Regions from separate parts of the Lysinibacillus sp. BS3 genome, predicted to be linked through region 2. Evidence: a T-box and tRNA genes for the amino acid it is inferred to sense, from the RefSeq annotation. Region 2 holds a T-box; the other holds one or more tRNA genes.
The links. A T-box is a leader RNA that pairs with one kind of tRNA and senses whether it is charged. The one in region 2 lies ahead of tyrS (tyrosine--tRNA ligase), so its partner is inferred to be a tRNA-Tyr.

Region 1: it encodes a tRNA-Tyr, which carries the amino acid that the T-box ahead of tyrS (tyrosine--tRNA ligase) is inferred to sense. The anticodon was not compared.

The regions. Positions count from the first base shown of each region.
Region 1 covers NZ_CP154860.1:2,943,981-2,964,566, forward strand. The annotation lists gene AAJG31_RS14495 (N-acetylmuramoyl-L-alanine amidase) at 1-294, shown strand, start outside; gene AAJG31_RS14500 (P-loop NTPase) at 367-1,422, shown strand; gene gerD (spore germination lipoprotein GerD) at 1,478-2,086, opposite strand; gene AAJG31_RS14510 (KinB-signaling pathway activation protein) at 2,238-2,912, shown strand; gene AAJG31_RS14515 (hypothetical protein) at 2,949-3,605, opposite strand; rRNA gene AAJG31_RS14520 (16S ribosomal RNA) at 3,875-5,426, shown strand; rRNA gene AAJG31_RS14525 (23S ribosomal RNA) at 5,609-8,536, shown strand; rRNA gene rrf (5S ribosomal RNA) at 8,648-8,763, shown strand; gene AAJG31_RS14535 (acyl--CoA ligase) at 8,878-10,464, opposite strand; tRNA gene AAJG31_RS14540 (tRNA-Asn) at 10,734-10,810, shown strand; tRNA gene AAJG31_RS14545 (tRNA-Glu) at 10,925-10,999, shown strand; tRNA gene AAJG31_RS14550 (tRNA-Val) at 11,055-11,130, shown strand; tRNA gene AAJG31_RS14555 (tRNA-Tyr) at 11,149-11,232, shown strand; tRNA gene AAJG31_RS14560 (tRNA-Gln) at 11,247-11,321, shown strand; tRNA gene AAJG31_RS14565 (tRNA-Lys) at 11,335-11,407, shown strand; gene rocF (arginase) at 11,593-12,498, shown strand; gene sigW (RNA polymerase sigma factor SigW) at 12,632-13,195, shown strand; gene AAJG31_RS14580 (anti-sigma factor) at 13,209-13,835, shown strand; gene cdaA (diadenylate cyclase CdaA) at 13,985-14,821, shown strand; gene AAJG31_RS14590 (CdaR family protein) at 14,814-15,890, shown strand; gene glmM (phosphoglucosamine mutase) at 16,104-17,456, shown strand; gene AAJG31_RS14600 (type 1 glutamine amidotransferase domain-containing protein) at 17,584-18,099, shown strand; gene glmS (glutamine--fructose-6-phosphate transaminase (isomerizing)) at 18,695-20,497, shown strand.
Region 2 covers NZ_CP154860.1:4,416,577-4,427,949, reverse strand. The annotation lists gene comGA (competence type IV pilus ATPase ComGA) at 1-645, opposite strand, end outside; gene AAJG31_RS22045 (helix-turn-helix domain-containing protein) at 973-1,683, shown strand; gene AAJG31_RS22040 (DUF2626 family protein) at 1,801-2,043, shown strand; gene AAJG31_RS22035 (MBL fold metallo-hydrolase) at 2,119-2,763, opposite strand; gene AAJG31_RS22030 (DUF2759 domain-containing protein) at 2,933-3,112, shown strand; gene tyrS (tyrosine--tRNA ligase) at 3,167-4,381, opposite strand; T-box leader at 4,523-4,764, opposite strand; gene AAJG31_RS22020 (LTA synthase family protein) at 5,021-6,916, opposite strand; gene AAJG31_RS22015 (YqgQ family protein) at 7,197-7,406, opposite strand; gene AAJG31_RS22010 (5-formyltetrahydrofolate cyclo-ligase) at 7,399-7,992, opposite strand; gene rpmG (50S ribosomal protein L33) at 8,105-8,254, opposite strand; gene AAJG31_RS22000 (hypothetical protein) at 8,405-8,857, shown strand; gene AAJG31_RS21995 (hypothetical protein) at 8,861-9,343, shown strand; gene AAJG31_RS21990 (aminodeoxychorismate/anthranilate synthase component II) at 9,390-9,962, opposite strand; gene trpE (anthranilate synthase component I) at 9,959-11,344, opposite strand.

The DNA of each region.
Region 1 (20,586 bases), 1.5 Mb from region 2:
TGGCGTGGCGCACAGGTATTTTACCATAAGGAAGGACATGCTGATGGAGAGATTCTTGCCAAGAGTATTCAACAATCCATTCGCACTAATTTAAAAAATACAGACCGTGAAGCATTGTCTATTAAGCAAATCTATTTATTGAAGAAAGCGGAAGTACCTGCAGCTTTAGTGGAGACTGGTTTTATTAGTAATGATGAGGAACGAGCATTATTAGTGGACAAAAACTATCAAGAAAAAATGGCAGATGCCATAGTTGAAGGTATAGAAGACTATTTATTAGCCAAAATTGAGTAGAGCAACATCTACAACGTAAATCAAATCATTATGATATACTAATATTGAGACAATATAAGGGGAGTGTTCGTCGTGATTACTGAACAACAAGTACGAGAAATACTGGGACAACTACAAGATCCATTTTTACATAAATCGCTTGCAGAAACAGATGGTATTACGAACGTAGCAATAAAAGAAGAAAAAAATCATGTCAGTGTAAAAATTGCCATTGCTAAACTGAATACACCGGAACAATTACAACTACAAATGAAAGTTGTTGAGGTGTTGAAAGAAGCAGGTGTAAACACTGTTGGTATTCGTTTTGAAGAACTATCAACAGAAAAATTGCAAAGCTTCCGTGGCACAGCAACAGAGTCGGAAGCACAAGATATTTTATCTCCATTAAGCACAGTCCAAGTAATTTCAATTGCTTCTGGTAAAGGTGGAGTTGGTAAATCGACAGTATCAGTAAACTTAGCTGTTGCTTTAGCTCGTCTAGGAAAGAAAGTCGGCTTAATTGACGCAGATATTTATGGATTTAGTGTACCTGATATGATGGGTGTAACGGATATGCCTAAGGTAGTCGATAATCGTATTTTCCCAGTAGATCGCTTTGGGGTAAAAATGATTTCAATGGGCTTCTTTGTAGAAAATAACGCACCGATCGTATGGCGCGGACCAATGCTTGGTAAAGTATTAGATCAATTCTTCCGTGATGTTGAGTGGGGTGAATTAGATTATCTATTATTAGATTTACCTCCTGGCACAGGTGACGTTGCATTAGATATCCATCAAATGTTGCCATCATCAAAAGAAATTGTTGTAACAACTCCACACCCAACAGCAGCATTTGTTGCAGCTCGTGCAGGGGCAATGGCGCTTCAAACAGACCATGAAATTTTAGGAGTTATCGAAAACATGGCTTGGTTTGAATCTAAATCAGGTGACCGAGAATTTGTCTTTGGGCAAGGAGGAGGACCAAAGCTAGCTGACGAACTACGTACAGAGTTGCTTGGACAAATCCCGCTTGGGCAACCAGATTGGACAGATGAAGATTTTGCTCCTTCTGTATACGCTGAAAAACATACAACAGGACAAATTTATTTAGACATCGCGACGAAAATCATCGATAAATTAAATAAATAATAAAAAACGGATTTCCACCAGTTTTATGGGGAAATCCGTTTTTACATTACCAAGGTTACTCGGTACTTTTTTGTCCCTTATCCGATCCGCCACCACTATCGCCACTCGCTTCTTTCTTATCGCCACTTCCTGATGAACCTGTTTCGCCACTTTTCTTAATAAGTTCCTGCCATTTAGATTGCATTAAAGGGCTTTCGATCGTTTCCTTTACAACTTCCTCCATTTGCTTGCGCATATTGGATGATTTAAGGATAGTCTCCAACTGCTTTTGCATATCGGGTTGCCCGAAAAATGCCTCCATATCCTTTTGGAAAGTCGGATCTTTTATTAAGTTCTTCATAATATCCTGTTGCTGTTTTTGCATACTTTTCGCAACAGTTTCTTTAAACTTTGGATCTTCAAAGGTTTTTTTCCAAAAGTCTTCTGCTTCCTTGGAAAGTAAAGTTTCCTCGGTAGCTTTTTTCACTTCATCATGCTCTAAAATCAAGAGCTCACGGAAACTCGGCTCTTCTAAAAGCTGTCGCAATGCCTTTTTACCATCCTCTGTTTGTAAAGAGTCAATCATGATTTTTTTTATTTCATCATAGGACATGGTAGAGGTTTTATCTTGTGAACAGGCAGAAAGAAAAAGCATTAGAATCAGTAATAAGGTGAATTTTCGCATCGACAATCAGTCCTTTCTCTAGATAGACTCTTTCAATTATTGTTCACATTTCTCAGGACTTTATGTATTGGTTAGGATGAGAAATAGCTTTTTTAACAAGGCATTGATAAAATAAGGACAGATATATTGAGAAATTGGGGGACTTTTAGTTGTGACGATACGAAATTGGGCAAAGTTTTTCTTCTTTGCAATGCTCGTTGGTGGTGCAGTCAACGGAGTTTTTAGTTTATTTATTCGCTGGGAATTCTTCCAACCATACATAGCAAACGGTCAATGGGGTGAGTTTTTCGCTGGACTTTTATGGATGGTTTTCTTAGGGTTTACAATGAGTGTTATAGCGCAAGCTGGCTTTTTTGCTTATTTAACACTTCATCAGGTAGGTGTTAATATTTTTAGAACACTGACATTATGGAATTGGGTACAGCTATTATTAATTGCCATAACGATTTTCGATATAATTTTCTTCCGCTTTATTCCTGGTGTGAAGGATGGGCAAAGCTGGTTGTTCTATGTAGGACTATTAATTGTCCTCATTTTTGGGGCAATAGCAACGGCTGTTCAAAAAGTAAAATTAACAGGGAAAAAACATGTAATGATTTCGGCACTATTCTTTATGATTGTCATTACAACGTTGGAATGGACAATTGCCTTGATGGGTCGCGATGAAAATATTAATGAGTATGTTGCTCTTTTATTATTCCCATTATTGGCGGTTAATGCGTATCAATTATTAGTATTACCTAAATATAATGCAAAATCTGATGAAGATCGTCAAAAATTAGAAGCACGACGCCAAGCTCGTCGTGAACAGGCTAAAAACGCATAAGGAAAAAATTGCCTCGCTGTATTGGAGGCAATTTTTTTATGGCGCTTTTTTAGTTTGAACCTTATAACCAAATATATTTTCTTCAATCGACATAAACTTATGCTGTTGTATGAGAGTGTTAAGCTCTTTAAAGGATATTTGATTATTTTGATGGAGCGGGAAAAAGACAAAATCACCTTTTTGTAATTTCGGAGTTTTCTCACCTTGCCAAATAAGCGAAGGAGATAGTAAATTCATTTGTTGTTGGAATAAGGCTTTCTGTAAATCCTGTGAATATTGATGATTTCGGGTAGCAAACCATAAAGGTTTTTCTTTTAAATGTTTTTCGTAAGTATCAATATCCTTTTGGATGAGTGCAATGTCAACGGGTTCTTCTACTGAATCATCCGGCCCAAGTAATCCTGTAGGCAATTTTCGTTGTTGGATAATTTTTAAATGCTCGGGTGACCGTTTTATCCAACCAGCATCTAAAAGTAGAAGTGGATAAGGCTCTTTCACCGTTTGGAGCCATTCTAATAGAGAGTCATCAGAGAAAGAGATCTCTACAATAAGAGATGTGCCATAATGTCCTTTTGTGACCACTACTGGTGCATTCGCAATATTAAATACAGAAATCATCGTTGAATTTATAGGCTTTAAAAAGGCAAAAAGCATTACAATTAAAAGCAGTGAAATCAACGTTTTACGGACCATAATGATAACCTCGTTTCTAAAATTAAAATAAAAAATGAATCTCTTTAAAAAAACTTATGATTTAGTGTTGACTTTCATGAATAATCGATGTTATTATGTATAAGTCGCCAAGAGGTGACAACGAAATAAAGAAACATGAACCTTGAAAACTGAACAAGCAAAACGTAATCAATAAAGTTTTAAGTAGCTAGCTTCGGTTAGTGAACAAAACAAAAATTTTGGACATCAAACATGATGCCAGCAAAACAATTTGAGCTAATCAAATTTCTTTTATGGAGAGTTTGATCCTGGCTCAGGACGAACGCTGGCGGCGTGCCTAATACATGCAAGTCGAGCGAACAGAAAAGGAGCTTGCTCCTTTGACGTTAGCGGCGGACGGGTGAGTAACACGTGGGCAACCTACCCTATAGTTTGGGATAACTCCGGGAAACCGGGGCTAATACCGAATAATCTCTTTTGCTTCATGGTAAAAGACTGAAAGACGGTTTCGGCTGTCGCTATAGGATGGGCCCGCGGCGCATTAGCTAGTTGGTGAGGTAACGGCTCACCAAGGCGACGATGCGTAGCCGACCTGAGAGGGTGATCGGCCACACTGGGACTGAGACACGGCCCAGACTCCTACGGGAGGCAGCAGTAGGGAATCTTCCACAATGGGCGAAAGCCTGATGGAGCAACGCCGCGTGAGTGAAGAAGGTTTTCGGATCGTAAAACTCTGTTGTAAGGGAAGAACAAGTACAGTAGTAACTGGCTGTACCTTGACGGTACCTTATTAGAAAGCCACGGCTAACTACGTGCCAGCAGCCGCGGTAATACGTAGGTGGCAAGCGTTGTCCGGAATTATTGGGCGTAAAGCGCGCGCAGGCGGTCCTTTAAGTCTGATGTGAAAGCCCACGGCTCAACCGTGGAGGGTCATTGGAAACTGGGGGACTTGAGTGCAGAAGAGGAAAGTGGAATTCCAAGTGTAGCGGTGAAATGCGTAGAGATTTGGAGGAACACCAGTGGCGAAGGCGACTTTCTGGTCTGTAACTGACGCTGAGGCGCGAAAGCGTGGGGAGCAAACAGGATTAGATACCCTGGTAGTCCACGCCGTAAACGATGAGTGCTAAGTGTTAGGGGGTTTCCGCCCCTTAGTGCTGCAGCTAACGCATTAAGCACTCCGCCTGGGGAGTACGGTCGCAAGACTGAAACTCAAAGGAATTGACGGGGGCCCGCACAAGCGGTGGAGCATGTGGTTTAATTCGAAGCAACGCGAAGAACCTTACCAGGTCTTGACATCCCGTTGACCACTGTAGAGATATAGTTTCCCCTTCGGGGGCAACGGTGACAGGTGGTGCATGGTTGTCGTCAGCTCGTGTCGTGAGATGTTGGGTTAAGTCCCGCAACGAGCGCAACCCTTGATCTTAGTTGCCATCATTTAGTTGGGCACTCTAAGGTGACTGCCGGTGACAAACCGGAGGAAGGTGGGGATGACGTCAAATCATCATGCCCCTTATGACCTGGGCTACACACGTGCTACAATGGACGATACAAACGGTTGCCAACTCGCGAGAGGGAGCTAATCCGATAAAGTCGTTCTCAGTTCGGATTGTAGGCTGCAACTCGCCTACATGAAGCCGGAATCGCTAGTAATCGCGGATCAGCATGCCGCGGTGAATACGTTCCCGGGCCTTGTACACACCGCCCGTCACACCACGAGAGTTTGTAACACCCGAAGTCGGTGAGGTAACCTTTTGGAGCCAGCCGCCGAAGGTGGGATAGATGATTGGGGTGAAGTCGTAACAAGGTAGCCGTATCGGAAGGTGCGGCTGGATCACCTCCTTTCTAAGGATTATTTCGGAATACAAACCTTGGGTTTGTAAGATTACGTTTTGCGTTCAGTTTTGAAGGTTCATTCTATTTGAATGAAACACTTCAAAACTTGTTCTTTGAAAACTGGATAAAACGACATTGAAATTGTAACAAACACATTTATTTTTTTAAGTTTTTTATAGGCTTAATAACTTGGTTAAGTTATTAAGGGCGCACGGCGAATGCCTTGGCACTAGGAGCCGAAGAAGGACGGCACTAACACCGATATGCTTCGGGGAGCTGTAAGTGAGCTTTGATCCGGAGATTTCCGAATGGGGGAACCCACTACGTTTAATCGCGTAGTATCTTGACGTGAATACATAGCGTCTTGAAGGCAGACCCAGGGAACTGAAACATCTAAGTACCTGGAGGAAGAGAAAGAAAAATCGATTCCCTGAGTAGCGGCGAGCGAAACGGGAAGAGCCCAAACCAAGAGGCTTGCCTCTTGGGGTTGTAGGACACTCTATACGGAGTTACAAAAGAGCGAGTTAGATGAAGCGACTTGGAAAGGTCCGCCAGAGCAGGTAAAAGCCCTGTAGTCGAAAGTTCGTTCTCTCCTGAGTGGATCCTGAGTACGGCGGAACACGTGAAATTCCGTCGGAATCCGGGAGGACCATCTCCCAAGGCTAAATACTACCTAGTGACCGATAGTGAACCAGTACCGTGAGGGAAAGGTGAAAAGCACCCCGGAAGGGGAGTGAAAGAGATCCTGAAACCGTGTGCCTACAAGTAGTTAGAGCCCGTTAATGGGTGATAGCGTGCCTTTTGTAGAATGAACCGGCGAGTTACGATTACGTGCAAGGTTAAGCTTTAGAAGGCGGAGCCGCAGCGAAAGCGAGTCTGAATAGGGCGAAATAGTACGTGGTCGTAGACCCGAAACCAGGTGATCTACCCATGTCCAGGGTGAAGGTGAGGTAACACTTACTGGAGGCCCGAACCCACGCACGTTGAAAAGTGCGGGGATGAGGTGTGGGTAGCGGAGAAATTCCAATCGAACTTGGAGATAGCTGGTTCTCTCCGAAATAGCTTTAGGGCTAGCCTCGTGATGAGAATACTGGAGGTAGAGCACTGTTTGGACTAGGGGGCCATCCCGGTTTACCGAATTCAGACAAACTCCGAATGCCAGATATTTATACACGGGAGTCAGACTGCGAGTGATAAGATCCGTAGTCAAAAGGGAAACAGCCCAGACCACCAGCTAAGGTCCCAAAGTAATCGTTAAGTGGAAAAGGATGTGGCGTTGCACAGACAACCAGGATGTTGGCTTAGAAGCAGCCATCATTTAAAGAGTGCGTAATAGCTCACTGGTCGAGTGACGCTGCGCCGAAAATGTATCGGGGCTAAACGATTCACCGAAGCTGTGGATTGACATCTACGATGTCAGTGGTAGGAGAGCGTTCTAAGTGCGTTGAAGTCAGATCGGAAGGACTGGTGGAGCGCTTAGAAGTGAGAATGCCGGTATGAGTAGCGAAAGACGGGTGAGAATCCCGTCCACCGTATGACTAAGGTTTCCTGAGGAAGGCTCGTCCGCTCAGGGTTAGTCGGGACCTAAGCCGAGGCCGATAGGCGTAGGCGATGGACAACAGGTTGATATTCCTGTACCACCTCCTCACCGTTTGAGAAATGGGGGGACGCAGTAGGATAGGGTAAGCGCGCCGTTGGTTGTGCGCGTCCAAGCAGTAAGGCGTGTGTGTAGGCAAATCCGCACACTGTAACGTTGAGCTGTGATGGCGAGTCCGTATGGACGAAGTTCCTGATTTCACACTGCCAAGAAAAGCCTCTATCGAGGTGAGAGGTGCCCGTACCGCAAACCGACACAGGTAGTCGAGGAGAGAATCCTAAGGTGTGCGAGAGAACTCTCGTTAAGGAACTCGGCAAAATGACCCCGTAACTTCGGGAGAAGGGGTGCTCTTGAGCGTGCAAGCGCATGAGAGCCGCAGTGAATAGGCCCAGGCGACTGTTTAGCAAAAACACAGGTCTCTGCAAAACCGTAAGGTGACGTATAGGGGCTGACGCCTGCCCGGTGCTGGAAGGTTAAGAGGAGTGGTTAGCGCAAGCGAAGCTGCGAATTGAAGCCCCAGTAAACGGCGGCCGTAACTATAACGGTCCTAAGGTAGCGAAATTCCTTGTCGGGTAAGTTCCGACCCGCACGAAAGGCGTAACGATCTGGGCACTGTCTCAACGAGAGACTCGGTGAAATTATAGTACCTGTGAAGATGCAGGTTACCCGCGACAGGACGGAAAGACCCCGTGGAGCTTTACTGTAGCCTGATATTGAATTTTGGTACAACTTGTACAGGATAGGTAGGAGCCAGAGATCTCGGAGCGCCAGCTTCGAAGGAGGCGTCGGTGGGATACTACCCTGGTTGTATTGAAATTCTAACCCATGCCCCTTAGCGGGGCAGGAGACAGTGTCAGGCGGACAGTTTGACTGGGGCGGTCGCCTCCTAAAAGGTAACGGAGGCGCCCAAAGGTTCCCTCAGAATGGTTGGAAATCATTCGTAGAGTGTAAAGGCACAAGGGAGCTTGACTGCGAGACCTACAAGTCGAGCAGGGTCGAAAGACGGGCTTAGTGATCCGGTGGTTCCGCATGGAAGGGCCATCGCTCAACGGATAAAAGCTACCCCGGGGATAACAGGCTTATCTCCCCCAAGAGTCCACATCGACGGGGAGGTTTGGCACCTCGATGTCGGCTCATCGCATCCTGGGGCTGTAGTCGGTCCCAAGGGTTGGGCTGTTCGCCCATTAAAGCGGTACGCGAGCTGGGTTCAGAACGTCGTGAGACAGTTCGGTCCCTATCCGTCGTGGGCGTAGGAAATTTGAGAGGAGCTGTCCTTAGTACGAGAGGACCGGGATGGACACACCGCTGGTGTACCAGTTGTCTTGCCAAAGGCATCGCTGGGTAGCTATGTGTGGACGGGATAAGTGCTGAAAGCATCTAAGCATGAAGCCCCCCTCAAGATGAGATTTCCCATTACGCAAGTAAGTAAGATCCCTCAAAGACGATGAGGTAGATAGGTTCGAGGTGGAAGTGTGGTGACACATGGAGCTGACGAATACTAATCGATCGAGGACTTAACCAAAAAAGTTTGAAACATTCAATGCACCGTTTATCCAGTTTTGAAAGAGCAAATCTTTCTAAAAAGAGAGCTTCTAGACACAGCAGTACGCCGTGTATGGAAGGTCGACCATAGTCTAGTGATGATGGCAAAGAGGTCACACCCGTTCCCATACCGAACACGGAAGTTAAGCTCTTTAGCGCCGATGGTAGTTGGGGGCTTCCCCCTGTGAGAGTAGGACGTCGCTAGGCGCAAAAAGTCGCTACTGATACACTCAGTAGTGGCTTTTTTTTGAGCCGATTATTATTTATAAATACATAAAAGAAGGCATCCTCAATGGATGCCTTCTTGTTTTGATACTTAACTTAATGCGTATGAACTGTAGTAGCTCGTAGTTCGATACGGCGAATTTTCCCTGATGTCGTTTTTGGTAACTCATCAAGAAAGACGATACTACGAGGGTATTTATAAGGGGCTGTTAACGCTTTTACATGCTCCTGTAGCTCCTTTGTTAACTCCTCTTCATTACATTCTTTGAAGCCTTCTCGTAAGATAACAAATGCCTTTACAATATGCCCCCTAATTTCATCTGGCGCAGCTACAACTGCACATTCTTGTACAGCTTCATGTTTGTTTAATGCATCTTCAACTTCAAATGGTCCGATCGTATAACCAGATGAAATAATAATGTCATCTCCACGACCTTCAAACCAGAAGTAACCGTCTTCATCACATTTTGCTTGATCACCTGTAATATACCAATCCCCACGAAATGCAGCTTGTGTGCGCTCTGGTTCTTTATAATATTCTTTAAATAAAGCTGGTGAAGATTTGTGAACAGCAATATCACCAACTTCTCCAACTGGCGCTTCATTCCCTTCATTGTCGATAATACGTACAATATTACCTGGAGTTGGAACACCCATAGATCCAGGACGTAATTCTGTGTTTTCGAGTGTACCAATTAATAATGTGTTTTCTGTTTGTCCATAGCCGTCACGTACTTTTAGTCCAAAATGATTCATAAATGTTTCGATAACTGGACGATTTAAAGGTTCACCAGCAGAAACGGCACTACGTAGAGATGATAGATTGTAGTCTTGTAAATTATCGATTTTCGCCATAATTCGGTATTCAGTCGGTGTACAACATAGAACATTAACTTTTTCATCCTGCATTAATTGAAGATAGGTTTTTGCATCGAATCCACCATGATAGACAAATGCAGTAGCACCGAGCATGATTGTGGATAAAAAAGGACTCCATATCCACTTTTGCCAACCAGGAGCAGCTGTTGCCCATACGAGGTCTCCTTCACGTACACAAAGCCATTTTGAAGCTGCAGTTCTAATATGTGCATATCCCCAGCCATGTGAATGAACAACGCCTTTAGGTTTACCAGTTGTACCAGATGTATAAGAAAGGAATGCCATGTCATCACGTGTAGTAGCTACGGCTGTAAATGTAGCTGGCTGGCTGCTTGCTAATTCATCTAAAGAAGTCCAATCTCCTTTCGCAGCACCGATCACTAGTTTATTTTTCAATGCGTCTACAGAAGAAGCAATTTGGTCAACTTCACTAGTAAAAGCCTCATAAGCAATAACTGCACTAGCAGAAGAATGTTCCATCCGATATTCTAAATCGCTTGCACGTAGCATCTCTGAACATGAAATGGGTACGATACCAGCCTTTAAGCAGCCTAGAAAAACGAAATAGGCTTCTGGAAGTCGAGGAATAATAACTAATACACGATCACCTTTTTGAAGCCCCTTCTCCGTAAAAGCGTTTGCGTATTGATTCATTTTTTGGTTAAGCTCCACATAAGAAACTGTACGTCTCTCTTGTTGTGTATTTAACCAACGTATTGCTTGGCGATCACTATCTTGCGAAAATTTTTCTAATTCCTCTGTGATGTTATAAAATTCAGGTGCAATTAAATCATTTGATACCATCTTGAACATCCTCCCCCAGAAAATTTGATAGAAAATTCATAAAACTATTTTTATTTTAACAATTACAATAATATACAGCAAGAATATTTAGTACGTTAAATAGAAATATTAGAATTAATAGAGAACTATTATGCTTTCAGACGAATATAGGAGGATACTTCGACAAAAAATATAAAAATTTTCACAAAATGTGTTGCATTATTTATAATGCTTGCTATAATAATAAATGTACTTAAGAGGTTGTCTAAAACCAAAGTGAATAGCATTGTTCCGAAGTAGCTCAGTTGGTAGTAGCACCTGACTGTTAATCAGGTTGTCGCAGGTTCGAGTCCTGCCTTCGGAGCCATTTTTTTTGTCCTTTTTTCAAATGCTATAATACATAAAAAAATTTGTGGAAAAGCATTGCAATTATTAATAAAAAATGTTATTATAATTCTTGTCTTGTTTGAGACATAATATTGGCCCCTTGGTCAAGTGGTTAAGACACCGCCCTTTCACGGCGGTAACACGGGTTCGAATCCCGTAGGGGTCACCATTTAAAACATAGGCTTTATAAAGAATATAAACTGTGATATAACACCTGTTTCTATGGAGGATTAGCTCAGCTGGGAGAGCATCTGCCTTACAAGCAGAGGGTCGGCGGTTCGAGCCCGTCATCCTCCACCATTCTTATTGTGTTATTTCGGAGGGGTAGCGAAGTGGCTAAACGCGGCGGACTGTAAATCCGCTCCTTAGGGTTCGGCGGTTCGAATCCGTCCCCCTCCACCAGTTTTATAAATGATTGGGGTATAGCCAAGCGGTAAGGCAACGGATTTTGATTCCGTCATGCCTAGGTTCGAATCCTAGTACCCCAGCCATTTTTTCTTTTATGAGCCATTAGCTCAGTTGGTAGAGCATCTGACTTTTAATCAGAGGGTCGAAGGTTCGAGTCCTTCATGGCTCACTTTTTTAGAATGAAAATTATTCAAAAGTGTTATATTAACTACAGATAACTAATCTCTTGCTGAAAACAGTAGGAGATTTTTTTATGTTATTTATAAATGAATAAATATACAACTTTTTGTTGAGTTGAGCCAAGTGGTATGTAGGCTTTACAATAATCTTATAACTTTTAGGGGGTATAAAAACATGAATAAACTTAATATTTCTATTATTGGAGTACCAACAGATTACGGACAAACACGCCGTGGGGTAGATATGGGACCAAGTGCTATTCGATATGCAGGTATTGTTGAACGTTTAGAGGCTATCGGACACGATGTACAGGATCAAGGGGATATTCGTGTTAGTCAAAAGCTTGCTGACGGAGCTGTGGATGAAAAATTACTAAATTTAGAGGAAGTTGTAGATGTTAGTACTGCATTAGCAAATAGTGTGCATGAAGTAGTGGAACAAAAGAAATTCCCACTCGTATTTGGTGGAGACCATAGCATTGCTATTGGAACATTAGCTGGATTAGGTGAGCATTACAAAAATCTCGGTGTTATCTGGTATGACGCTCATGCAGATTTAAATACACCTGAAACAACACCTTCAGGCAATATACATGGGATGCCGTTAGCCGTTAGTATTGGGCTAGGACATGAACGTTTAGTGCAAATTCGCAACTATGCTCCAAAAATTAAGCCAGAAAACGTGATTATTATTGGAGCTCGTTCAGTAGACCCAGGAGAACGTGAATTGATACGTCAACAAGGAATTAAAGTATATACAATGCATGAAATCGACCGACTTGGCATGACACGTGTGATGGAAGATGCACTTGCTTATTTAAAGGAACGAAATGTTGATGGCTTACATTTATCACTTGATTTAGACGGATTAGATCCACTTTATACGCCAGGTGTGGGTACACCAGTTCCAGGTGGAATTACGTACCGAGAAAGCCATTTAGCAATGGAAATGTTACAAGAATCAGGCATGGTAACTTCAGCAGAGTTTGTAGAGGTAAATCCTATACTAGATGAAAAGAATACAACAGCAAATGTGGCTGTTGCATTAATGGGATCTTTATTTGGTGAAACACTAGTTTAAAGAAAATTTGACAAAAAATTGCCTGTTGCCACATTGCATAAAAATCTTTTGCTATAATTGAATTAAAACGAAACTTTTCTTATCGGTGCTTCGTATAGTATAAGACAGTTGTAAAGGTGGAGAAGTCAACACAATGGATGCGTTAGTAAATAAGAGAATAAAACAAGTGCTTAAAGGCGATCAAAACGCATTTGCCGATATTGTGAGTCTCTATCAGCACAAACTGTACCAAGTATGCTATCGAATGTTAGGCAACAAACAAGAGTCTGAAGACATTGCTCAAGAGGCTTTTGTGCGAGCCTATATGAACTTGCATACATTTGATCAGAAAAGAAAGTTTTCGACGTGGCTTTATCGCATAGCGACAAACCTCTGCATTGACCGTATTCGAAAAAAGAAACCGGATTATTATTTAGATGCAGAAGTAGCTGGTACAGAAGGGCTTGATATGTATTCGCAAATCGCAGCAGACGACCAGCTACCAGAGGAGCAGTTAGAACAAATGGAGCTGCAAGATCGCATTCAATATGAAATTGGACGATTGCCGGATAAATACCGTTCGGTTATAGTATTGAAATATATAGAAGAGTTATCGTTACAAGAGATTAGCGAGATTTTAGATATGCCGCTTGGAACGGTGAAAACGAGGATTCACCGCGGACGTGAGGCATTACGTAAGCAATTAAACAATCTGTAGGAGGGGGAGCGTCATGAATACTTGTCCAGAGCATATTATAGACTATATGCATGATTATTTAGACGGTGACATTAGTCGTGAGCATGAGCAAGAGTTGAAACAACACTTGCATACATGTAATGATTGTAAACAGTTGATGCAAGAATTGAGTGAAACAATCGCCTTTGTGAAGAGTGCTTCCCATATTACAGCGCCTCCGAGTTTTGAAGCAGCAGTTATGGCTCGTTTACCAAAACCAAAAAGTCGAGTAGGTATACAAAAATGGATTCGCCGGCATCCGTTCTTTGTGGCAGCAGCAGTATTTTGCTTATTCATGAGTGCTACATTATTGGGTAGCTTCATGGATGACCAGCATTTCTCGGTGACCAAGCAACCTAATTTAGTTGTGGATGGTCAAACAGTGATTGTCCCTGAAGGAGAAGTGGTAAAAGGCGATATTGTTGTGAAAAATGGCGATTTGATTGTTGAAGGTGAAGTTGATGGCAACGTCACAGTAATCAACGGGCAATATATGGCATCTTCAGCGGTAGTTTCAGGGAGAATCGAAGAAATTGACGAAGTATTTGAATGGTTATGGTATACAATTAAAAATTCTGTTAAGACAGCCATGACATTTGAGGAAAAAGAAGAAACTAAATAACACTCTATACGTCCTAAAAAATAGTGCACGTGAGAGGCTGAAAGGTCTACTCTTCTGAGTAGACTTTTTATTTGAAAAAAGTTACATTTGATAAGAATGTGATATACTTGAATGTGTATGGATTCGTAATGAAAAGTGGGGGATGCCACGTGCAAATTATCGAACATTTCACGGATTTAACACCTGTGAATATTGTTATTAACTTCATTGATGTACTGCTCGTTTGGTACGTTGTTTATAAAGTCTTAACCCTCATTAAAGGTACGAAGGCTGTCCAATTACTTAAGGGAATATTCGTCATTATTATTGCACGAATTGCAACAGACCTTTTAGGGTTACAAACACTTGGCTGGATGCTACAACAAGTTATTGAGTTTGGTTTCCTAGCGATTATTATTATATTCCAACCTGAAATCAGACGTGGTTTAGAACAAATTGGACGAGGAAAGCTATTCCAACGTTCATCAAGTCAAGAGGAAGAAGAACAAACAAGACTTATTGAGGCTATGAAGAAGTCTGTAAGTTATATGGCTAAACGTCGAATAGGTGCGTTAATTTCTATTGAAAAAGAAACAGGTCTTAATGAATATATTGAAACAGGTATAGGGCTAAATGCTGAAATTTCATCAGAATTACTGATTAATATCTTTATACCAAATACCCCGCTACATGATGGGGCTGTTATTATGCAAAAAGATAAAGTTACAGCAGCGGCTTGTTATTTACCTTTATCTGAAAGCCCATTTATTTCAAAAGAGTTAGGGACACGCCACCGTGCTGCTCTTGGCTTAAGTGAAGTTACAGATGCTATTACAATTGTTGTGTCAGAAGAAACAGGCGCAATTAGTATAACATTAAATGGTAATCTCCATCGAAATCTATCTCTAGAGGAGTTTGAAACATTATTAAGAAAAATGTGGTTCGGATCAGTACAAGAATCAAATGCATCCTCTAAGTTGACTTGGAGGGGGAAAAAGAATGGATAAAATGATGGATAGCCCTTGGGTACTTAGAATCATCGCGCTATTTTTAGCGTTTTTGCTTTTTTTCTCAGTGCGTACTGAGTTGTCACCTTTAAATAAAGCTACCTCAAATGAACAAACGGATGTTATTCGTGATGTTCCAGTGGATGTTTATTACGATAATGAGAATCTTATTGTGACAGGTTTACCTGAAACTGTGGATGTAACGATAGAAGGTCCGATGGCATTGGTTTTAAAAGCAAAGGGAGCTAAGGATTTTTCTATATTTGCGGATTTGAGCAATTTATTGCTGGGAGAGCATGATGTAAAACTGCAATACGAAAATATTTCAGAAAAGTTAAAGGTGACATTAGACCCTGCAACTGTTCATGTGAATATTGAGGAAAAGGTCACGCAGGAGTTCCGAGTGGATCCTGAAATGAACAAACGTTTAATCGAAGAAGGTTTTATCTTAAAAGAAATGACGGCCTCCCCGCCAACTGTTTATGTAACAGGTGCAAAAAGTGCTATTGAAAGCATTAGTTATGTAAAAGCAACTGTTACAGGAGAGCAGGGCTTGAAGCAATCATTCACGCAGGAAGCAGCTGTAAAAGTATTAGATAGAGATTTAAATAAGTTAGACGTGACTATTGAACCTGAAATTGTGAAAGTTCAAGTAGATATAGCGGAGTATAGTCGAGAGATCCCAGTTGTCCTTAAGGAAACAGGGCAAGCTGCCGAAGACATTACCATTAACTCATTAACATTTACACCGAAAATGATCAAAGTGTATGGTAGAAAATCAATTATTGACAGTTTAACATCCATTCCAATAACAGTTGACCTGTCAAAAATTACTGAGTCCAAAACTTATGAATTTGATGTAAAATTACCAGATGGTGTGACAAAAATATCTGACAAGAAAATAAAAGTGAAGGCAGATATTACAAAGGTAGAACAAGAAGAACAGCAGAAAACACCAGCTTCTACAGAGGAAACGCCACCTCCAACTGAAGAACCTGATGTGACAGATGAGAGTACTACAACTGATAAAAATACGTCAACTGAGGAATCGGAAGATATTGATTCTTAAACAATATGTGACTATAATTTTATTTTGATTCTAAATCAAAAATCCAATCAGGTTTGTAATTCAGGTTTCATCAAACAAACTGGCAGAGTGGAATATTAATAATTACCAATGAATGAACAAAAGCAGACTTTTCCAAAAGTAAGCGGACAAGTGTCTAATGCTTGATAGAAACTCACTAGGCACTGTCTTGCATTGAAGGAGAGAATAAGTAGAATGGGTAAATATTTTGGAACAGATGGCGTCCGTGGCGTCGCGAATAGTGAATTAACACCAGAATTTGCATTTAAACTTGGTCGTATAGGCGGCTATGTTTTAACAAAAGATGCAACTGACCGTCCAAAGGTTTTAATTGGTCGTGACACACGTATTTCAGGCGAGATGCTTGAAGGTGCACTTGTGGCTGGTCTTTTATCAATTGGGGTAGAGGTAATGCGTCTGGGTATTATTTCAACACCAGGTGTGGCATACCTTACTCGAATTATGAGCGCAGATGCAGGCGTCATGATTTCAGCTTCACATAACCCAGTTGCAGATAACGGTATTAAATTTTTCGGTCCTGATGGCTTTAAGCTAACAGATGCACAGGAAGCGGAAATTGAAGCGTTAATTGATGCGCAAGAGGATACATTACCACGTCCTATAGGAGCAGATTTAGGATCTGTAAGTGACTATTTCGAAGGTGGTCAAAAATATATTCAATACTTAAAGCAAACAGTGGATGAAGAATTTGATGGTATCCATGTAGCGCTTGATTGTGCACATGGTGCAACTTCATCTTTAGCTACACATTTATTTGCTGATTTAGAAGCTGACATTTCTACAATGGGTGCTTCTCCAACTGGCTTAAATATTAATGATGGTGTAGGCTCAACACATCCAGAAGGACTAGCTAAATTTATTACTGAAAAAGGTGCAGATGTTGGTTTAGCCTTTGATGGCGATGGAGACCGTTTAATTGCTGTAGATGAAAACGGAAAAATTGTTGACGGTGACCAAATTATGTTTATCATTGGTAAGCATTTAAATGCGGTAGGGCGTTTAAAGAAGCAAACAATTGTTTCAACAGTAATGAGCAATATGGGCTTCTATAAAGCTGTGGCTGACAATGGTATGCAAAGTGTACAAACAGCTGTAGGTGATCGTTATGTTGTGGAAGAAATGCGTGCGAATGAATACAATTTAGGTGGCGAGCAATCAGGGCATATCGTCTTTCTAGATTTTAATACAACAGGTGATGGCTTACTGACAGGAATTCAGCTTGTCAACATTATGAAAGCGACGGGTAAAAAGCTTTCAGAACTTGCAGCTGAAATGAAAATCTACCCTCAGCGTCTTGTCAATGTGCGTGTAACAGATAAGCATGCTGTGACTGATAATGCGAAAGTAGCTGCAGTAATTGCAGAGGTAGAAGCTGAAATGGCTGGAAATGGTCGTGTTTTAGTACGTCCTTCAGGTACAGAGCCATTAGTACGTGTCATGGTGGAAGCAGCAACAGAAACGGATTGTGAGCGTTTTGTCGAGCGTATTGCAGATGTTGTACGTGTAGAAATGGGCCTAACAGAATAAGAAATAGAGTGTAAACCCGATTTCCGTAAACAGGAAATCGGGTTTACTTATTTGAAAGGAATGTTTTAAATAAGCGAGATGGGGAACAGTAATTAGGAGTCACAATAACAAGGAGTGTTTAATTGATATGGCTAAAATTGCTACAGTTATAACAGATATGTTTGAGGACATTGAGTTTACAAGCCCTAAAGAAGCGTTGGAAGCAGCTGGGCATCAGCTAGTAACAATTGATATCGAAGCAGGCAAGGAAGTTAAGGGTAAGCATGGAGAGTCCGTGAAAATTGATAAAGGCATTGATGAAGTAAAAGCTACAGATTACGATGCATTATTTATTCCTGGTGGTTTTTCTCCCGATATATTACGTGCGGATGATCGTATAGTAGCATTTGCAAAGTCCTTTATGGATGAAATGAAGCCTACCTTTGCCATTTGTCATGGACCACAACTTCTTATTACTGCAAAGACATTAAATGGGCGTGACGCCACAGGTTATAAATCCATCCAAGTGGATTTAGAAAATGCAGGGGCAATCTTCCATGATGAAGAAGTATTTGTCTGTCAAAAACAGCTTGTAACAAGTAGAACGCCAGATGATCTTCCTGCATTTAATAGAGAAATTGTTAAATTATTAGACAGTAAATAAAGGATAGGCACAAGCATTTTAAATGCTTGTGCCTAATTTCTATTACAATGCTTATCAAAGTGCTTATGTATCGCTTTGTCTACATATTTGTCACGAAAAAGCTTTAGGACTAGGTGTTTTTTATAACGAAAATTTGACGGATAGCATATGATTGAGTATGATGGAGAAGTTGAAGATGAGGTCCGACCTTATCCTTTAACGAACGCCTAAGGAGGGAAGAAAGCGTAAAATCGGAAAACAATTATAGCGCCTGAGCTGAAGAAGTCGGACGAAAAGATCTTCAGCAGACGAGGTGGAGGTTTATCGAAAATTCGGCGGATGCCTCCCAATCGACATACCCGATTGTCATTTTCCATTTTGAAAGCATTTGAGTGATTGAATGTACAGAAAATGGAGAAGGTATTGTAAAAGCAATAGATAAATAGATGAAGCTTCACATATCGAAGGTCTCTATTCAGTTGGCTGAATAGCTTGTGTGTATTGGAGTGCTTTATTTTTTATAAAAATAAAGCTTCGCTGTACATTCAAAAAAATTCGATAGGATGAGGCCTAGTTTGTCATTGCGTTAAATTGACATTATCGGAGGACGAGAATTATGTGTGGAATTGTAGGATATATTGGTGAATCAGATGCAAAGGAAATTCTATTAAAAGGCTTAGAAAAGCTAGAGTACCGTGGTTATGATTCAGCGGGTATTGCAGTACGTAACGAAGAAGGCGTAACGGTTTTCAAAGAAAAAGGGCGTATTGCAGATTTACGAGAAGCGGTAGATGAAGATGTTGCTGCGAAAATTGGTATTGGTCATACACGTTGGGCAACACATGGTGTGCCAAATCGTTTAAATGCTCACCCACATCAAAGTGCATCAGGACGCTTTACACTTGTGCATAATGGGGTTATTGAAAACTATCACTTATTGCAAAAAACATATTTAAAAGGCATTCCAATGAAATCTGATACAGATACAGAGGTTATTGTGCAATTAGTAGAGTTATTTGTGAAAGATGGTCTAAGCACTGCAGACGCCTTCCGTAAAACATTATCTCTATTACATGGCTCCTATGCACTGGCACTATTAGATGCAGAGGCAGCAGATACAATCTTTGTAGCAAAAAATAAATCACCACTTCTAGTTGGAATTGGTGAAGGTTTCAATGTTGTTGCGTCAGATGCAATGGCGATGCTACAGGTAACAGATCAATACGTAGAGCTTCACGATAAAGAGGTAGTTATCGTACACAAAGCAAGTGTGGAAATTACAAAATTAGATGGTACTGTAGTAGAGCGTGCACCATATACTGCTGAGCTTGATATGAGTGATATTGAAAAAGGCACATATCCACACTATATGTTAAAAGAAATGGATGAGCAGCCTACAGTTATTCGTAAAATCATTCAAGCATATGAAGGTGACAACGGTGATTTAACGATTGATGCGGAGATTTTAGAAGCTTTACGAGCAGCAGATCGTTTATATATTATTGCAGCGGGCACAAGCTATCATGCGGGTCTTATCGGTAAACAATATTTCGAAAAAATGGCCGGTATCCCTGTAGAAGTGCATATTTCTAGTGAATTTGGCTATAACATGCCATTACTTTCAGAAAGACCATTATTTATCTTCATTACACAATCAGGAGAAACAGCAGATAGTCGTCAAGTACTTGTAAAAATTAAAGAGTTGGGCTATCCAACATTAACGATCACAAATGTACCTGGCTCTACGTTATCACGTGAAGCTGACCATACATTGTTATTACATGCAGGTCCAGAAATTGCTGTAGCTTCTACAAAAGCTTATGTGGCACAAGTAGCAGTACTTGCATTAGCAGCCTATGTGACAGCAAAGGCAAATGGCAAAGGCTTAGAATTTGATTTAAAACAAGAGCTTGCGATTGCCGCTAATGGCATCCAAACAATTATTGATTCAAAAGATGTGCTAGAAGACATTGCAGAAGATTACTTAAAAATCGCACGCAACGCATTCTTCATTGGCCGTAATATGGACTTCTATGTCAGCCTTGAAGGTGCCTTAAAACTAAAAGAAATTTCGTACATCCAAGCAGAAGGCTTTGCTGGTGGAGAACTGAAGCATGGAACAATTGCCTTAATCGAAGAAGGTACACCTGTGTTTGCGCTTGTCACACAAGCTTCAGTAGGATTAAACATCCGTGGTAATGTCAAAGAAGTAGCAGCTCGTGGTGCATATCCATGTATTATCGCGATGGCAGGCATTGATGAAGATGGCGACCGTTTAGTCATTCCGCATGTTCATGAATTACTAACACCGCTTGTATCAGTAGTACCTTTACAATTAATTAGCTACTATGCTGCACTTCACCGCCGCTGTGATGTAGATAAACCACGTAACCTAGCTAAATCGGTAACTGTTGAGTAAGAACAAAAATTAGATTTAATGTTGTGAGTTATAACTAATGCTGTCATATTTTATAATTATATTTGTCATATAAATATAAGATAAATTGA
Region 2 (11,373 bases):
GACATCAGGTGAATGGCGCAAAATGGCTTTTAATCCTGCAGCATATGTAACGCCTGCTCGCTCGTTGACTTGAATTTGAAGTAAATTGGCTTGGCTGTTTTCTACAGGATCTTCTAAAGAAATCACATGTCGATTCAATTCTGTGGAACAGTAGTGAATGAGGGAATAAAGTGAAGTAGACTTGCCAGAGCCGGTTGCTCCCGTAAAAAACAGAAGACCTTGTCGGTTTTGTACCAGCTCCATGAGTTGGTAAGCTGCGCTTTTGGAAAAGCTTAGGGAAGTTAGTGGAAATGCATGATTTTGGAGAAGTAAACGAATAATTAAGCTTTCTTTTAAAAATACAGAAGGCAGTGTGGATACACGAAACGAATAAGAATTTTGCTCCATTGCCTTTTGAAAGGCACCGCTTTGAGGTTTACGACGCTCACTAATATCTAATTCTGCAAGAAATTTATAGTAAGAGATCATTCTTTCTGCAAGTTCATGAGGTAGCTCACCAGCGTGGAGAAGTTTATCATATTTTCGAAAATAGATCCGATAATTTATGTTTCCTGGAACTAGCAATAAATCGGATGCTCCAAAATGATAGGCCTTTAGTAAAAGTTGCTCACATTTTTGTTCAACAACTGTTTCAAAATTCTGCATATATGCACCTCTCTTTTAGTTCATTCGAATATGACCGCTCTATTCGTTATTTCCTAGTATAAGGAGGAACTCGCCACGAGAAAAGCCCTTTTCAGAAAATAAAAATTTATAAGTTAATTTTCTGCCAATAATGTTTTTTGCTATAAAAATGTGGATAAAGTGCAATTTTCCACTAAAAAAGAATATAAATACATGAAAAAATTAATATTTATGCCGAAATGAACTGTATCTTTTTCAATAATACAATATAATAGTATCAACATGATTATTTTCCTAACACTTGGTAGACGAACATAATTTTTATAATTAATTAAAGAGGTGAAGCTCATGATCCATCCATTAAAAATTACTAGTACACTAGCGGATGAAACAAGATACTCTATTTATGAGTACATATTGCAAGAGAAAAAAACAGTTACTGTACAACATATTGCTGATAAATTCGGTATCCATCCAAACGTTGCTCGACTTCATTTAACGAAGCTTTCAGAAATAAATATTATTACAGCTGACTATGTAAAAACAGGTAAAGGTGGCAGACCTGGACGTGTTTATAAAGCTTCAGAAAAAGGCGTATCTCTTACTTTTCCAAGACGTGATGAAGATCGTTTATTAAAATGGACGATACAATTAATTGAAGACTTTGGTCCATCTGCATTAACAAAGTGCCAGGAAATTAGCTACCAAGACGGCTACCAGCAAATGAAAAATTATATGAGTGCTGAATTGACATTAAGTAATTCTCTTTCCTTCGATGAAAAACTTCAGCTATTAACGGACAATGCCGCTTTAATTGGCTATATTCCACAGATTCAACAAACTGAGCAAGGAAAAAAAGTTATCTTCTCCATCTTCAATTGTCCATTCCAGGAGCAACTGACAGCCTATTCTGAAATTGTTTGTTCATTACATGAATCCTATTTAAAAGGGCAATTAGATGCATTGTTTACGAACAATGAATTTGTGCAAATGGAAAGTATGATACATAATTGCGATTTATGTAAATATGAAATAAACGTGACAGAAATCGATAGCTAGATTAAAAATCCATTTGTTTGTCACAAACATGGAGAAGTTCCAGTTTACAGACACCTTTCATATCATTTATAATGAGTAAGAGATTATTGTGTCGTGGGCAAAAGGAGGGGAAATTTCATGGATAATATGTATAAAGTTATGGCATTCTGGACAGGTATTTTTGCCGTTATGTTCTACCTTGGAGGTATGAACGAGGTATCGCTATTATTCTTAGGTAATACAGGTTTATTCTTATTATTAGGCTTCTTAAACCTTTCAGAACGTATGTACATGTACATTTTCGGAGCATATTTAACTGTATTCTTCGCTGGCTTCACGTACTATACAACATTCATTCACGTACCTGGTGGCGGTCATTAATACAAACAAAATCGCGTATCTCACTTTCGGTGAGATACGCTTTTTTATGTGCTAAAACAGTTTATTATCCATGTTTTAAAATCCATTTAAAAAAGGATTTGTCTCCATTTCTGCGCCTACCGTTGTATAATTACCGTGTCCAGGATAGATAATAGTATCCTCAGGTAATGTCAACAGTTTATTATGGATAGATTCCAATAAAATTTTGGTTGATCCACCTAATAGATCTGTACGTCCTACACCTTGTTCAAATAACGTATCTCCCACGATGGCAAAACCGTCATTTTCAAAGATATAAGAAATACTCCCCGGTGAATGCCCAGGTGTAAAAACAGCTTGAAACACAAAATTACTCATTTCAATTTGCTGTTCTTTTTTGATAATTGTATCTTGCGCTGGTGCAGCTACCCTATAATCTGGTAATGCAGGATATTTACTAGAGCCATTCTTCGTTGGATCTGCTAGCCAACTAACTTCCTTTTCATGAATCCATACAGGAACGTCAAATACCTCACGCACTGCATCTACTGCCCCTATATGATCAAAATGGGCATGTGTTAAAAAGATAGCAAGAGGTTTTAAGCCGTTGCTACGGATTGTTTTAATTAGACGCTCCGCCTCTTCACCTGGATCAAATACGATACATTCTTTTTCTTTATTCGATACGATATAGCAATTCGTTTGGACGGGACCAAGAGAATAACTTCGTACGTTCATCATAGTTATCACCTCAACTTCTTATTATACAGGCTTTGCCACAATTTGACGATAAATGTTCATAGTTTACAGTATTTTAGTCCTCGACAAAAACAAGTAGAACGTTTACAATTAAGGAGGAATATTGTTTGCGACATTCATTTTCTGATGTCGAAAGGAGTGTCTATTTTTAATGAACTTATTAATGGTTATTTTTGGTCTAGTAGCGATTTTAGCTGTATTTGGTACATTCCAAGCAATTAAAGAAAAGAACCTATTAAGCGTTGTTTTCAACTTATTAAGTGCTGCTGTATTCGGATGGTTCGTCATCATGACGATTGTTCACAGCGGTTACCCACCAAAATTACACTAAAATTCAGACAGAAAAAGAGCAGTCTCTTCGGAGATTGCTCTTTTTTGTCTATTATTACTTATTGAATTGAAGAAACCGCTTCTTGCCGATTTGTAGAACATCATTATTCATTAATACTTGTGATATGTCATCCATCGCCATTTTTTCTCCATTCAAGGATACTCCTTTTTGCTTGATTACCCTCAAAAACTCACTCTTACTTTGAATAAAACCCATTGCCACTAGTTGTGGAATGATATCCACGATTCTTTCCTTATCAATTTCTAAGAGCAGTATAGGAATGTTTTTCGGTATTTCCTTTTTTTGAAATGCTGCTTCAAAATAAGCTTTTGCTTCCTCCACTGCTGTAGATCCATGGTATAAAGCCGTTATAATTTCTGCTAATAGGAATTTCAAATCGCGGGGATTCTCTCCCTTTTGTAGTCTATCTTGAATAGCCTGCACTTGTAGTGGATGCTCATCTGTTGCTAATTCGAAATATTTGATAATTAAAGTATCTGGTACTTCCATCACCTTTTTAAACATAATCTCAGGTGCTTCATTGATGCCAATATAATTACCTAAACTCTTACTCATTTTTTCAATACCATCTAACCCCTCTAGTAAGGGCATAAAAATAGCAATTTGTTTTTCTAATCCTCGATGCTTTTGTAAGGTGCGTCCCATTAAAATATTGAACGTCTGATCCGTTCCACCTAACTCTATATCTGCCTCAAGTTCTACTGAATCATATGCTTGCATAAGTGGGTAGAAAAACTCATGTATACCAATTGGGATGTGCTGCTGGTAACGTTTCTGAAAATCCTCGCGCTCTAGAAGTCGAGCAACAGATGTTGTGGCTGCTAGCTTGATGACTTCTTCAAAGGACAGCTTCGCTAACCATTCACTATTAAAACGAACAGTTGTCTTGTTCGGATCTATTACTTTAAAAATTTGCTCACAATAAGTTTGGGCGTTTTTCTTCACTATATCGTCATTTAAGGCTGTTCGCCCCTTAGCTTTACCTGTAGGATCGCCAATTCGTCCTGTAAAATCACCGATAACAATAACTGCATGATGGCCTAAATCTTGCATTTGCTTGATTTTCCGTAGAACAACCGCATGACCTAAATGAATATCTGGTGCGGACGGATCGAGCCCTAGCTTAATCGTTAAAGGTCGCTGTTCTTTATACGATCGCTCTAATTTTTCAAATAAATCCTGTTCATCAACGATCTTGTTAGCACCCTTCTTGATAATCGCTATTTGATCCTTTGGTGTTAAAAACATACGAAACATCTCCTTGTAATATTAAATATTAATATTGCAAGTTCTATAAGAGTAAATGGGGTACCGATTTTGTTTACAAGGCTTTAATAGCTTTACACGTTTTTGCTTAGAAGGCATAAAAAAAACGCCTTTAGGAAATTCCTAAAGGACGTAGATAAACGTGTTACCACCTTTTTTCGAGAGCTATTCACATAGCTCTCCTCAACAAGTACAGCCATAGCGATACTTTTGCAATGATTACGGATGCAACCCCGTCGTAGCCTACTATAGTTTCGGTACGCAGCTCCAAGATGTATTCACTTTAATATCCCCTTGCGCCTCTCAACAACCGGCTACTCTCTGTCAGTTCCATTAAAGTTACTCGTTCTTTTCGATGCCTTTCACTCTTATACTCCGAAATGCTAAAAACAAATCTTCGTTATGCAGATATTTACACTTATTATAATCGTATCTTGCTATTTGTCAATAAAAAGAAATGTTCAATAAAGTGTATTCACTTTGCATAGTGTTGTAAAACATTGCGAAAAGTGTTTTCTTTAGCATAGGATTCACAAAAAAATTTTATGAATAGCGCTTGAGACTAATTCTTTTTTATCAGCAATAAAAAAAGAGAGATCCCTATACGAGATCTCTCTTTGATTATTTAACTGAATCCTGCTTTAAATTACCTGTTTTTTCGTCATAGAAGCGAAGTAAGTCTCCATTAATGATGGCATCAGAATTTTCTAGCTCCATTGTAGCACGATCAGCATAAGACTGACATGGCTCACCATCTATTTCTTCGCCAGTTGCTTTGTCATAGCAAGCTTCACCAGCATAGACGTATTTATCTGTAATAAAACGTCCATCACGGAAGACTACAAAGTCCTCATGCTCTGGAGAAAATAAATCTGCACCCATTTGCATATCTTTTGACGTTTCAACGCCAAGAAGGTGTAAGATTGTTGGGCGTAAATCCATTTGTCCGGAAATCTCAGTCATTTCTTTTCCATCGCCCGCTCCTGGGATATGGATGAATAAAGGTACTTCTTGAAGCATTGCATTATCCATTGGTGTAATTTGATCTTTTCCTAAATATTGTGCCATTGCTTTATTATGGTTCTCAGAAATACCATAGTGATCCCCATACATCACAATAATAGAATTATCATAGACACCTTGATCTTTTAACTGTTGGAAGAAGTCTTTTAAAGCCTCATCCATGTAACGTACTGTTTGGAAGTAACGATTTAATGTACCTGAATTTGAATCATATTCAGGAATCATAATATCTTCTGGATCCAATGTAAATGGATAATGGTTCGTTAAAGTAATAAGTCTAGAGTAGAATGGCTGAGGCATATCTTTCATTAAAGCAGCTGATTGCTCTAAGAATGGAACATCTTTCATTCCCCAGTTTACAGCTTGCCCCTCTTCCACAGTATATGAATCTATATCGTAGAATTTATTAATTTTTAACGATTGATACATCATGTCACGATTCCAGAATGATTTATTATTAGGGTGCATGACATTTGTAAAGTATCCATTTTCTCCAAGGCGTTCAGCCATTGAATTATACGTATTTCCACCATGCGTGAAGAATACAGCACCTCGACCTAAACCAAACAGTGAGTTTTCAACAATAAACTCCGAGTCAGATGTTTTTCCTAACCCTGTTTGGTGATAGAAGTTACTGAAATAATACGTATCTTTATCTTTTGTTAAAGAGTTTAAGAATGGCGTAATTTCGTGACCATTCATGTCATTATTAATGACAAAGTTTTGTAATGACTCCATCGATACCACAATCAGGTTACGACCTTTATATTTCCCAAACATCTCTGGATTTACAGCAGCCTGATTAGAACGTATATAGTTGTTCACTTCTACTAGTTCACTACCATCGGCTAACGCACGTTGAGCAGATGATTTAGATTGAATATAAATGTCATACAAGTGGTAATTGTACGTACCAATGTTTTTTACTAATAATTCGCGGTCAAAACTACGTGTTAGTAATTGTGGGCGCTCAGTTTCTGCTAATCCTAAATTTAAGAATGTCATTGCTATTGCAAGCACAAAAAATGCACGACGGAATTCAATATTCACTTTAAATGCATCTTTCATTTTTGGTAAAAATTTATTCGCTAAGATTAAGATAACGACATCAACGAAATATAATACATCCCAAGGCTCAACAATGGCTGCTACTGATGTTCCTAAGTCACTAAAGTTACTTGTTTGGAATAATACTGGTAGCGTAATAAAATCATTGTAGAATCGATAGAACGCTACATTTCCATATAAAACAATGGACAAAATAACGCTGACCGTAATCAAATAACGATTTCTAGCTTTTGCTGATTTAAAGAATAGTGATAAACCATACGTAAATAGCAAGAAGCTTAATGGATTAATAAATAAAATAAACTGTTGCATTGCATTTTCAATTTTCATTTCAAAGCTTGTGTGGTAAACAATGACCGTTTTGATCCAAGTTGCTATAATTGCTAGTATCATAAATGAATGTTTAGGCCACTTTATTGATTTCATTCCTAACATCCTCCCTACTTCCTTACAAAAAAATAATAATTTTTTACATTTTGTTACGGAAACAAAATATATCTTAATCCTTTTTTAACAGATAATCAACACATATCTTAGGGAAAATTTTTTCTCCCTGCTCTTTCTATGCACCAGATATCTATATATACGTTTTGCATTGTAAAAAGTTTCGTAAAAACATAAAAACAGCGGAAACCCACTGTTTTTAAGAATATTACATACATGTTACATTAATTTTACAATACCCAATTACATTATATTTCAAACATTACTTTTTATGCTCTTCCATACGAAGTCTTGTTGTTTCTTGTCGAATAAGCAGTAGAGCCATTTGATAATCTTTTATATCTAGTACATTCGCTTTATAGAGCTCACGTATTTCATCCTCCATCAACATCAAATCGCCAATAGGATCACGTGTATAAATATAGGTACCATATGTTTTCAAGAGTTCATAAATATCTAGCATTTTATCCATTTTCATTCGCTCCTCGTTGTGCAACACAGTCAATACGTTTTGTGGGCGTCACAATGATATCTACTGGGCAATCATGTGCTTCAGTAGGAACACAATCAATGATTTGCTCATCAAAGAGCAGCGACATCAGCTTACCCTTATTATAGTTTAATACATAGCGGTCATAATAACCACCGCCATAGCCGATTCGATAACCGTATGGATCAAAAACAACGCCTGGTACAACAATGATATCCATCTCATTTGCGTCAACAAACTCACTTTTTGCTGGAATGGGCTCACGCAAATGCATATATACAGTTTCAAGCTGTGCAAATGATTCAATGGCATAAAATGACATTTCTCTTGTTTTTGGGTGACATTTAGGAACTGCGACCTTTTTACCTAGTTTCCATAATTCCTCAATTATAAGAATTGTGTCGACTTCTGGCTTATTTGAAATGGTCATGCCAATTGTATTTGCTTCTATTATATATGGTTCCTGTAGCACCTTGTTTAACACAGCTAATGATTGACGATGATAGTCTTCATCCTTCATAGTTGCAAGGGCTTGGCGTACCGTGTTTCGTAAAGTTGTTTTATCCATCTAGGCTACCTCCTATATCGTAAAACTTCATATCCTCCTGGAATTGTTACATTGAATGATGTGATAAAATGTAGAAAGCCAAAACCACTTGTGGTTTTGGCTTAATGAGCGATTACTTAGTTTCACGGTGAAGAGTGTATTTCTTCTCGCGAGAGCAATATTTTTTAAGTTCAAGACGCTCTGGATTGTTACGCTTGTTCTTTTTAGAAATGTAGTTACGTTCGCCGCAATCTGTGCAAGCTAAAGTAATATTTACGCGCATCATTAACCCTCCCACTCTATATCAAGAATTTAAATTTGAGCATGATTTATACGACTAACCTATTATAACATAAACTGAAAAAAAATCTACCTTCATTTCATATTAAGTTTGCATATGGTAAAATATCTTATAATTACATACTACATTGAGGTGAAACTATTGGATTTATCCATCTTATTAATGAGTATCGGCATTTTTCTGATCATCATTTCGTTCTTTTTCAAAAATAGCTCGAAAAAAATCGAACAAGATGTCGAAGAATTATCTATCTCCATCTTCCAAGAAACGAATAATTTAAAACGTCGTCTTAAGATTGTGGAGGAAGAACTTTTACTAGAGCCTGAGTTCCAAGTGAAATCAAAATCAAGTATCCCTCCAAAAGGTCAAGATCCTAAAGTGCACCAAGTCATGCAGGCTGTTCAACAGGCTGCACAGAGTTCAAAAGTTGGACAAACAACAGCACCAGCAAAACCGATTCATCAAATTATTATTAGTCAGGTACTTGAATTAAATAAACAGGGTCTTTCTGTAGCAGATATTAGTATTCGCTCAAATTTAACAGAAGAGCAAGTTCGGCAAGTGATTGCAAACGGGGGGCGTTGATTGATGAATAAGTCTGCCATTCGTGCATTTGGTATAGCCATTTTTCTTGTTGGGGCATTGCTTGCACTCGCAAACCGCTTCGATGTAAATATTGGTCTTCCTACTAAGGAATTTTCCAATCAACAACAGGTAAAAGAACTGCAAAACAAACTAAGTAAGGCCAATCAAGAAATTGCCTCGTTAAAGGATCAATTAAAGCAAGTACATACGACTGAAAAAACTTCTACAACAGATGCATCTGAACAAGCTGATAAAGAAGCGTATACAGATGTAACAACGATGTCTCTGCAAATCTATAGTGGTATCACACCGTATAGTGTGGCCCAAAAACTTGAAGACGGTGGCATTATTACCAATAGTGTTGAAATGGAGTTACTACTTGCTAACCCTAAATATGCTAGAAGCTTACAAATCGGCTCCTATGAGGTCAATTCTTCCATGACTTTAGAAGAAATAGCTAATTTAATTACAGGTAAGAAACAATAACATAAAAAGCTGTCGCCCATTCATATATGAGGCGACAGCTTTTTTATTACGCTATACTTTCTAGAAAGGCTTGCATCATCATACTACCTTCTTTTGTGCCGATTGATTCAGGATGAAACTGCAGCCCATAAAGTGGATATTCTTTATGTTGAATGGCCATGATTTCTCCGTCATCACCCGCTGTGGCGAGTATTTTAAAATCCGTGTGTAAAGTTTGTTCTTCAATAATAAGTGAATGATATCGCATAACCTCGATATCCCCATCTAATTGGGCAAATAAACCTGTTTGCTCGTATTGTAATGGGGACAGCTTTCCATGCATAATATTTTTTGCCTGTACAATATTTGCGCCAAAAGCCTGACCTATCGATTGGTGCCCTAGACAAATACCTAAAATAGGGAATTTTTGATAGAGTTCCTTGATGACCTCTATCGTTATCCCTGCTTCATTTGGCGTTCCTGGCCCTGGTGATAAAATGATGGCTTCTGGCGATAGTTTTTGAATTTCTTCTATAGTAATGACATCATTCCGTACAACCTTGACGCTTTTTCCAAGCATACTGATTTGTTGAAATAAATTATAGGTAAAAGAATCGTAGTTATCTATGATTAAAATCATTTTTTTACCTCCAATAGGGCACGTGCCTTATTCAGTGTTTCTTCATATTCTGACAATGGAATCGAATCATAAACAATACCTGCTCCTGCCTGTACATGTGCCTTTTGATCCTTAATGAGCATCGTGCGAATCGCGAGGGCCAAGTCCATATCACCAGTTGTCGAAATATAGCCCACTGCTCCCGCATACACCCCACGCTTTACTGGTTCTAATTCATTAATCAATTGCATGGCCCGAATTTTTGGTGCCCCTGACACTGTACCAGCAGGTAAACAAGCACGAAGTACATCCAGTACATGGAGGTCATCTCGCAATTCGGCAATAACCTCAGATACCATATGCATCACATATTTATAGCGCTCAATTTTCATGTATTTGGTTAGCTTGACAGAACCCACTTTTGCAATACGTCCAAGATCATTGCGACCTAAATCCACTAACATACGGTGTTCAGCTATTTCCTTGCTATCCACTAATAGCGCATTTGCGATGGCCTCATCCTGTTCTATTGTCGTGCCACGCGGCTTTGTACCTGCTATTGGGTTGGTTGTCACTTTTCGATTTTTTACTTTCACAAGACTTTCAGGAGATGTTCCTAAAATAATATAGTCACCATAATCCATATAAAACATATAGGGTGATGGGTTAGACGTGCGCAATTGACGATAGAGCGAGAACGGCAAACCTGTAAACGGCGCAGAAAAACGTTGCGATAACACAATTTGGAAAATATCACCTCTCAAAATATGCTGCTTAGCACGTTCCACCAAAGCAACAAATCGTTCCTTTGAAATCATAGGCTTAAACTGTAGCTCATCCACCTTTAATACCTCAAAGGTCGTACCTGCACAAAGCTGTTGCTCCATCCTTGTAATAGCAGCTTCCATCTCCTCTAATGAACGCCCATCCTGAAATAGATCAATCGAAGCTAGTGTAATTTCTTGTGTTAGATGATCAAAAACAATAAATGTATCATAGAAAAAAACATGAACATCAGGCATAGCTAAATCATCCTGTAAATAGTCACCTATTTTTTCTGTGTAAAATGCTGTTTCATAGCCAAAGAAACCTATAGCTCCTCCAAAGAAAGCAAAAGGATAGCTTTCTTTATGAAAGGGTATTAGTTCTTTTAATCGATCAAGCACATTGCCCCTAGCCTTGTCATTTTCTGCTCCTTTTGAAAACACGAATTCTTCATTGTTTCCTTTTAGTTCAGCCACTGGATTGATGGCGATAAAGGAATATCGCCCACTTTCCTCATGTTTCGCTGAGGATTCGAACAACATTTTATGCTGCCCTTTCAGTGATTGATACACAGAGATCGGGGTCATCATATCCCCATGTAATACTTTCATAGCATACTTTCTAAGCTCAACTGTCATACTCTTCTCTCCTTCTCTAAGCTCTGCTC